Regions from separate parts of the Bacillus sp. CZDM1 genome, predicted to be linked through region 3. Evidence: predicted binding sites of a transcription regulator. Region 3 holds the regulator's gene; each other region holds the start of a gene.
What was found. The regulator Rex, encoded in region 3, represses fermentation and respiration genes when NADH is low (regulators of the CRP and FNR family bind a similar motif). The targets are predictions, from matches to a motif close to TTGTGAAATATTTCACAA.
Positions count from the first base shown of each region.

Region 1: ACY3XC_RS00565 (nitrate/nitrite transporter) is a predicted target of Rex. The motif match lies at 1,646-1,663, and genes of this name have one in related genera.
Region 2: pflB (formate C-acetyltransferase) is a predicted target of Rex. The motif match lies at 1,447-1,464, and genes of this name have one in related genera.

Region 1 is NZ_JBUESO010000001.1:102,606-105,816, forward strand. Features, by position in the region: gene ACY3XC_RS00550 (H-type small acid-soluble spore protein) at 1-117, shown strand, start outside; gene ACY3XC_RS00555 (hypothetical protein) at 175-327, opposite strand; gene ACY3XC_RS00560 (acyl-CoA dehydrogenase family protein) at 372-1,523, opposite strand; gene ACY3XC_RS00565 (nitrate/nitrite transporter) at 1,792-3,211, shown strand, end outside.
Region 2 is NZ_JBUESO010000001.1:123,866-127,076, forward strand. Features, by position in the region: gene ACY3XC_RS00660 (phosphatidylglycerol lysyltransferase domain-containing protein) at 1-575, opposite strand, end outside; gene ACY3XC_RS00665 (cupredoxin domain-containing protein) at 764-1,216, shown strand; gene pflB (formate C-acetyltransferase) at 1,545-3,211, shown strand, end outside.
Region 3 is NZ_JBUESO010000013.1:5,033-8,243, forward strand. Features, by position in the region: gene ACY3XC_RS23000 (ABC-F family ATP-binding cassette domain-containing protein) at 1-1,025, opposite strand, end outside; gene moaC (cyclic pyranopterin monophosphate synthase MoaC) at 1,213-1,710, shown strand; gene ACY3XC_RS23010 (redox-sensing transcriptional repressor Rex) at 1,743-2,396, shown strand; gene ACY3XC_RS23015 (YhbD family protein) at 2,519-3,142, shown strand; gene ACY3XC_RS23020 (polymer-forming cytoskeletal protein) at 3,154-3,211, shown strand, end outside.

The sequences.
Region 1 (3,211 bases), on a different contig from region 3:
GGAACTTCTGTCTGGATTGACCAATTAAACGAGGATGGAAGAACAGCTACTGTACACCTAAGAGGTCCTCTTGAAGAAAGAACGATTGTTGAAATAGGGGAACTTGTTGAAGACTAAAAAATACCTCCACCTTTCGAATAAAGGTGGAGGAGTTTTTATTGGGAAGTTTAACGCCTATATCATATCTTCGTTTTCCTTATCTATATTACTAGGCTGAGGTGTAATTTGTTGGTCGAAGCCTTTTTTAAGTAAATCTTTTGTATTTGTTCCTACATCAATTGTGGTATCTGATTTAGGAAGCTGGCTTAATTCTTTTCCTCTTGGCATTTTCTTCACCCCTTACTAGTTAAAGTGTTCAAGGTGAGTAAAAATTAATCAAATTGTTTGATGGCATGATTTGCTAATATTTGGATGGTCATATCATCCATTGGCGGATTGTGAAGCCCCGCTCGTACATCACGATAGTATCGCTGCAAAGGATTTTTTAATGATAGGCTTCTTGCTCCAACTAATCTCATTGCTAAATCCACTATTGCGATGGCATTATTTGTAACATTTAATTTGGCTGCTCCCAGGATTGGCCCCATTCCCCCCCTGCCCTGCTCGTCAAAATCATCCCATTGCTTTGCGACAGAATGTAAGAAATACTCTGACTCCATCAACTTCAATTCCATTTCCCCAATTTTTTGCCGTACGTTCGGTAAGTCAATGATGGTACCTTCCACACTATTAGGAGAATAATCTATTGCAAATTCTATCGCATATTTTTTTGCCGCTTTCGCTATCCCAAGATAACAAGCCGGTATATGAAGAAGCCAGCCATTTGGTTTCTTACCCTCATTTCCTAGTTGCTCTACAAAGAACTCCTTAGGTACGGATACATTCTGAAGAACTAAATCATGACTTCCCGTTCCTCTTAATGCAATACTATCCCAGGTCTCTTCAATAAGTATTCCTTTTGAAGATCTAGGGATAAGGAAGTTTCCTACTAGATTTGTATTTTTTATCGTTGCACTTACAATAAAATAATCTAATACGGGGGCCATGGTAGTAAAGGTTTTCCTGCCGTTTATTATCCAATTATCCCCCTCTTTACAGGCTGAGGTATCAGGTTTTCCTCCACGTGTCGGGCTTCCTGTTTTTGGCTCTGTTGCAGCACTATTGATTAATGAACCATTTTTTACGTCTTCACAGATTTTTTTGAAAATGTTTTCATTCCAAGAATTTTTTTCTGAGAGGTTTTTGATAATCCCCATATGCCAGCCGATTGATAGCGCTGTTGCACCATCCCCTTCAGCAATTTGCTCTTGAAATCGAAGCATATCATATAAGGAAATTTCTCTTCCCCCATACTTCTTAGGAACAGTTAATGAGGTATAACCGCTATCTTTTAAATCTTGAATATTCTCAAATGGAAAACTTCCCTCTAAATCTACTTGATGAGCTCTTGACAAAAATCGCTCTGAAAGTTCCTTCATCAACTCATATTGCTGATCAAATGTTTCTAATTGTTGAAAATTCATAAGCTTCCTCCACCCTATCATCATCATCATTTTTTTTATTGAATTTATATTAAATTAATATGATAATACACGAGTGAGGAGATATTTTCCATTTTCTTAAAAATCTTACTATACTTGTAGATTTGTGCTATACCTCACAGTTATATCTAGAAAATTGTTCTATAATACACTAAGAAAAATTTACCAATAAGTGAATTTGTACAAAAGTTTTGGTTGTATAGCTCTTTAATGGAAATACTACACATATTGGAAATGAAGGGGGATTGGAATGTCTCAAGGTGCAAAACAATTATATCTTCAAACTACAAGCCTTGTTGCCGGTTTTATGGTATGGGTACTTATTTCATCACTCATGCCTTACATTCAAGCAGATATCAAGCTGTCATCAACGCAAATATCCTTGGCAACGGCTGTACCGGTAATCCTTGGGTCTTTACTAAGAGTTCCAATTGGATTTTGGACAAATCGATTTGGTGCTAGAACCATTTTCACCATTAGTTTTATAATTTTATTGCTTCCGATTGGGATTCTAAGTATTGCTAACTCGTTATTCATGTTAATTTTGGGTGGATTAATGCTCGGTATTGGCGGAGCTGTTTTTTCTATTGGTGTTACCTCCCTGCCTAAATATTACCCAAAAGAAAAACATGGATTTATTAATGGAATTTATGGTTCCGGAAATATTGGAACAGCACTTACATCGTTCGCTTCACCCGTTCTAGCAAATGCATTTGGCTGGAGAACAACGATACAAATATTTCTTGTTGTTGTCTTGGTCTTTGCGATCTTAAATTTTCTCTTTGGTGATAAAAATGAGAGAAAGGTTAACAACTCTTTAACAGATGTAATTAAAGAAGTTTATAAAAATGAAAAGCTTTGGTTTTTAAGTTTATTTTATTTCATCACGTTCGGATCGTTTGTTGCCTTCACAATCTATTTGCCTTCTTTCTTAGTCAATCATTTTGATTTAGATAAGGTTGATGCTGGCTTACGGACCGCCGGATTTATCGCATTGGCTACTCTTATGCGGCCAGTTGGCGGATGGCTAGGGGATAAATTAAACCCATTTTTTATTTTGATGGGTGTTTTTACTGGACTTACTTTCGCCGGTTTTCTATTGGCCTTTACGCCTTCATTGCCTATTTATTCATTTGGCTGTTTATTCGTGGCTATTTGTGCAGGGCTTGGGAACGGTACTATTTTTAAATTAGTACCTTTATATTTTTCGAAACAAGCAGGAATCGTGAATGGTATTGTCTCAGCGATGGGTGGTCTTGGCGGCTTTTTCCCGCCAATTATTTTGACCATACTCTTTAATTGGACTGGACACTATGCAATAGGCTTCATGTCGCTATCTGAGTTTTCATTAGCAGCTTCAATCTTAGTAGTCTGGCTCTACTATCGTGAAAAGCAAGAAATTTCCGCCAAAATTGTCGACCATGCTACTGATGGAATAACGGTTACCGATAAAAATGGAATAATTATAAGTGTTAACCCTGCTTTTACTAAGATTACGGGATATACACTGGATGAAGTGATTGGAAAAACACCGAGTGTCCTTCAATCTGGAGAACACGATAATGCCTTTTATAAAAAGATGTGGGATAGTTTGTTAAATGCAGGCTACTGGGAAGGGTTCATTTGGAATAAACGAAAAAACCAAGAAATCTATCGAGAATGGTTAACGA
Region 2 (3,211 bases), on a different contig from region 3:
GTGATTAACGACTGCTTGTCCCTTTTATTTTTAACTATATGAATTCCAAAAAATAATGGTAAGTATAATGATATACCCAGAATGGCAAAGAATAACCATTTTGTTTCCACAAAAATGGGATGTTCACTGAAACTCAAAGCTACTATTATAGCAAGTAAAGACATTCCAGTCATATAAAAAAAAGAAACAGCAGCAATACCGCCTACTAACCTTCGCTTATCCTTTTCAAACTGATGATAAAAGTAGGTTCTTAACATCGCCCCAATTAAACCGCCAAAACCAAATAAGTTTGAGTAGGTATTCACAATTAATGCTTGTTCCAGGACATCTTTTTTCCTTGCCTTTACACCTAGAATTTTCATTAGCATTACATCATAGAGAAGCATGGGTAACACAGCAGCAAACATTACAAAAAAAATAAGGATTAAAGTACCAGACCGTAGTTGTATAATTTCAGTTTGAAGTAATCCAAGGTCTAAATTCCCGATAAACTTTTTCAATTCAAGTAGTGCAAACACTAATAAGAGTAATGGAAAGAGAAATTTCACTACTGTAAATATTTTTCCTTTTTTCATACCGATAACTTACCACCTGTACTTTCAGACCTATTTTAAACTATAAACTTTTCAACTGGAAAATCAAAGAAATTATCATTTCTCTAAAGTATATGTACGAGCAATAGAAAAAAATTATAAAAAAGAGACAAGTTTACCTCCCTTCTCTGCATAAACATGAAATAGGACAAATTATTGGGGGGTTAATAATGAAATTTTTAGTATTAAAGAAAGATACACTTGTTTTTATTTTGGTAACAGCGTTCTTACTCGTAACGATTTCTGCTTGGTTTATGTTAAAGGCTGGGGATACTGCTGTGTTCAATCAAACAGCAAATGAAGATGTAAGAGAAATTCATATGGTCACAGTAGAATATAACAGTACTACAAAAGACGGAAAGGAAATAGAAGTATACCGGTGGGATCCAGGAACAATTAATGTTGATGCTGGTGAAAAGGTAAACCTATACATTAGTGGTATTAACGGTGAGGAGCACCCATTTTATATTGAAGGTACAGACATTAAAGGTACCGTTAAAAAAGGGGAAGAAACAATGGTACCGCTTCAAATTGATAAAGAAGGTACGTATCGTTTGATTTGTGAAGTACATGGAGACAGAGATCATAATGGTCCAATGATTGCAGACATCATCGTCGATTAAAAGCAGGAGATTTCTCTCCTGCTTTTTTCAATTGTTATAGGCAGCTGTTTCAGTGGTTTGCACTATAAACATGTTGGTATTATTGATTTTTTCTTATATAACAGTTAGTGTATTCACTCAAATAATTATAGTACAGTTTTTCATATACGCTCATAACTCTTCTTTATACCGAAAGTGAAAAACCTTGATAAATCAATAAAGAAATAAGGTTCACAATATGTTAACAATCGATGTGACTTCATTCACAAAAAATCTGTTACACTTTAGATAAGAAATAACTGTTACACAGTTATATTAAATGTAAACAAACTTACGAGGTGAACTAATCATGGAACAATGGAATGGTTTTACTAAAGGCACTTGGACAAAAGAAGTTAACGTACGTGATTTCATACTTAAAAACTATAATCAATACGAAGGTGATGACAGCTTCCTAGCTAGTGCAACAGATGCAACAAACAAGCTTTGGGAGCAAGTAATGGAATTAACAAAACAGGAACGCGAAAAAGGCGGAGTCCTAGACATGGATACTGAAACAGTATCTACGATTACTTCTCACACTCCAGGTTACCTAAATGAAGAACTAGAAAAAGTAGTTGGTGTTCAAACCGACAAGCCCTTTAATCGCTCTATGCAGCCTTTCGGTGGAATTCGGATGGCAAAAGCAGCATTAGAATCTTATGGATACGAACTAAATCCAGAAATCGAAAGATTCTTTACAGAGTTCCGTAAAACTCACAACCAAGGAGTTTTCGACGCTTATACAGATGAAATGATGTTAGCTCGTAAAGCAGCAATTATTACAGGACTTCCTGATGCTTACGGCCGTGGACGTATTATTGGTGACTATCGTAGGGTAGCGCTATACGGAGTAGATTTCTTAATCAAGGAAAAACAAATGGATCAAAAGAATACAAGCAAGGTAATGACAGAAGACAATATGCGTCTTCGTGAAGAAATTGCAGAACAAATTCGTGCATTAAAAGAATTAAAAGAAATGGCCAGCAGTCACGGCTTTGATATTTCTCAGCCAGCAACAACTGCACAAGAAGCATTCCAATGGTTATATTTTGGATACTTAGCTGCTATTAAAGAGCAAAACGGTGCTGCAATGAGTCTTGGACGTGTATCTACTTTCCTTGATGTTTATATAGAAAGAGATCTGCAAAATGGTACTTTAACCGAAGTTGAAGCACAAGAAATCGTTGACCATTTTGTTATGAAGCTTCGTTTAGTTAAATTTGCACGTACACCTGATTATAATGACTTATTCAGTGGTGACCCAACTTGGGTAACTGAGTCAATTGGCGGTATGGCATCTGACGGTCGTTCACTTGTAACAAAGAGCTCTTTCCGTTTCCTACACACACTAGATAACTTAGGTCCTGCTCCAGAACCAAACTTAACAGTACTATGGTCACCTCAGCTGCCTGAAAACTTTAAAAAATATTGTGCAAAAATGTCCATTAAAACTAGCTCTATCCAATATGAAAACGATGATATTATGCGTCCTGAGTACGGCGATGATTACGGAATTGCTTGCTGTGTATCCGCTATGGAAATTGGTAAACAAATGCAGTTCTTCGGTGCTCGTGCGAACCTTGCAAAAGCACTTCTCTACTCCATTAACGGAGGTGTGGATGAGAAATTAAAGATTCAAGTGGGACCACAATATCAGCCAATCACCTCTGAGGTATTGAATTACGAAGAAGTGATGGAAAAGTTTGATCAAATGATGGAATGGCTTGCAGGTCTATATATCAATACCTTAAATGTAATTCACTATATGCATGATAAGTACAGCTATGAAAGAATAGAAATGGCTCTACATGACTCTCAAATCTTACGTACCATGGCAACAGGAATCGCTGGATTGAGCGTAGTAGCTGACTCATTAAGTGCTATTAAATATGCTGAAGTGAAAGTTATTCGCGATGAAAACGGTCTAGCTGTTGATTTCGAAACAACTGGCGACTTCCCTAAATACGGAAACAA
Region 3 (3,211 bases):
TTTTTTCCATCATATCCGACTGCCAGGGTATCTACAAATAGAACATCATTCCCAGTTTGTTTCTCTAGTTCAAAAGAGAAGGTGGCAGACTTCTCGTCTCCTAAGGGACGGTCCATTAATTCCATTTTCTCCAACTTTTTACGCCGGCTTTGAGCGCGCTTGGTCGTCGATGCACGCGCTAGGTTACGCTGGATAAAATCCTGAAGATCCGAAACTTCCTGCTGCTGCTTTTCATATACTTTTAAATCACGTTCATAATTTGCCGCTTTTTGATCTAGATAGGAGCTATAGTTTCCGATAAATTTTTGAATTTGTCTCCGTGAAACTTCATAAACCTGTGTGACCACTTTATCCAAAAAGTAGCGGTCATGGGACACGATTAAGATGGCCCCGTCATAGCCTTGTAAGTATTGCTCCAGCCACGTAAGTGTATCGATATCGAGATGGTTTGTAGGCTCATCCAAAATTAATATATCGGGCTTCGTTAAAAGGAGTTTCCCTAATGCTAGACGAGTCTTCTGACCGCCGCTTAAGCTGGATATCATTAATGAGTTATTGCGGAAATTTAAACCGTGGAGGATAGAGCGAATATCTGCTTCGTACTGATAGCCTCCCTGTTCTTTAAATCTCACTTGCAGTTCATCATATTCTTTTAAAATTCGGTCGTAGCGGGCACTATCCTCCATAGCGGCAGGATCCGACATCGAAACCTCTAAATGTCGAAGTGTCTTTTCCATACTTCTAAGTGGTTCGAAAACGGTTAGCATTTCATCCCAAATCGACAAGTTTGATTCTAATCCGGTATTCTGTGCTAAATAACCAATGCTTACTCCCTTTGGCTTAATAATTTCTCCGCCATCATGGGACAGGTGCCCGGCTATAATTTTCAATAATGTCGATTTCCCTGCTCCGTTTCGCCCCACAAGTGCAACGCGGTCCCGCGTTTGTAATTCTAGTTTTATATTCGATAAAATTAGGTCTGCACCATAATATTTTGCTAGTTGATTCACTTGTAATAAAATCATTGTTTTTCACCTCAATCACTAAAATAAGTGTACCTTATTCGAAGAAAGTCGGCAATAAAGTGTCTTGGTGTTGGGGAAAATAAGAGAATATCTCTTAAGAAAAAAATGTAAATATTTTATCATTCGCTCAAGGTTTCACAGACAAATTTCGAAAAATATAGTATGATTTTATGGGAGGATACTGTTTATGTCTGAATTTACTCATTTTAACGAAGAAGGAAGAGCGAAAATGGTGGATGTTAGCGATAAGCCAGAAACGGCCCGTACGGCACTAGCTCATTCCAGTATTACGGTCAGTAAAGAAATTTATGATAAAATAACAAATAACGAAATGAAAAAAGGCGATGTTCTTGCTGTGGCTCAAGTGGCTGCAGTAATGGGAGCAAAGAAGACCTGGGATTTGATCCCGATGTGTCACCCGATTCCTTTAACAGGGGTAAATATATCCTTCTCATGGGAAAAGGAACATGATACCGCATATACATTAAATATTGCCGCTGCTGTCAAAACAAAAGGAAATACAGGTGTTGAAATGGAAGCGTTAACAGCTGCTTCCACATGTGCATTAACGGTTTATGACATGTGTAAAGCAGTAGATAAAGGTATGGTTATAGGAAAAACATATTTGGTTGAAAAAACGGGTGGGAAAAACGGAGATTTCCATAGGACGGAACAAGTTAGATAAATGATCAAACTATTTATAGGGGGTGGGAGAATATGAGTAATGAAACAATGAAAATACCACAAGCGACAGCAAAACGGCTGCCCTTATATTATCGATTTTTAAAGAATCTACATTCTTCCGGTAAACAGAGGGTTTCTTCTGCAGAACTAAGTGAGGCAGTGAAGGTGGATTCGGCAACGATTCGCCGGGATTTTTCTTATTTTGGAGCCTTAGGAAAAAAGGGATATGGCTATAATGTCAATTATTTATTAACGTTCTTTCGGAAAACATTAGATCAAGATGAATTAACGAAAGTAGCGTTAATTGGTGTAGGTAATCTTGGCACAGCCTTTTTAAATTATAATTTTTTAAAAAATAATAATACAAGAATTGAATGTGCCTTTGATGTGGATCCGAATAAGATGGGTACAACGATTCGTGATGTACCAGTGTTTCATATGGATGAGCTGGAGAAGGTTTTAAGCAATGATGATGTTCATGTAGCCATTCTGACTGTACCTGCTCCTGTGGCACAAATGATTACCGATAGACTTGTACATTCCAATATTAAGGCAATCCTGAATTTTACTCCTGCCAGACTGAATGTGCCGCCATCGATTCGCGTGCATCATATTGACTTGGCTGTCGAATTACAATCACTTATTTACTTCCTGAAGCACTACCCAACAGAGGAAACAGAAGAATAAGAGTAAAGACCTTTTCACGTATATAGTGAGAAGGTCTTTTTTTGTCGGATAAAAATATAGATGGAAACTTTACAAACGTAACAGTGTTATGTTACATTCGTTCTATGAAAGGGGTTTTCATTATGAGCGAGGAATTAATTTCGAAGAAGGATTTGTTGGATTTAGCCGGAATATCTTATGGGCAATTATATAGATGGAAACGAAAAGACCTTATACCTGAGGATTGGTTTATTAGAAAATCAACCTTTACAGGTCAAGAAACATTCTTTCCGAAAGTTAAGATCTTAGAACGAATTAATAAAATTCAACTTATGAAAGAAAACCTTTCTTTAGATGAACTAGCTGATATGTTTTCACCGAATATGGCTGATTTGCAGCTGGAGAAAGATGAATTAGTAAAGCGTAACATTGTTTCAAATACAGTGCTTGATTATTATTTAGAAATAGAAAAGGGCGGTCCTGCGTTTAATTTTTCACGAATCCTTGAAGTGTATGTTTTAGAAAAGCTGCTTCAATCAGGTGAAATTAATTTGGATGAAGGAAAAATGCTGTTACAGGTTTTACTAGACAATAAGTCAGTGATTAAGCAAAAGAACGCAGAATTGGTGATCACTCGGAAATTAGGTGTTTCATCTTGTCTATTACTTATTAATACAGAGAACTTCCAATTTGAACGGGGCACAAAAATAGTCACCCAGCTATCGCTAATGGCATGTATGGAAGAAATTAAATCGAAATTATTATAAAGGAGAATCAAATGGAGACGAAAAAAAGGGGAGACTTGCTCATAAATGGCTTTGGATCATCAAATGGCG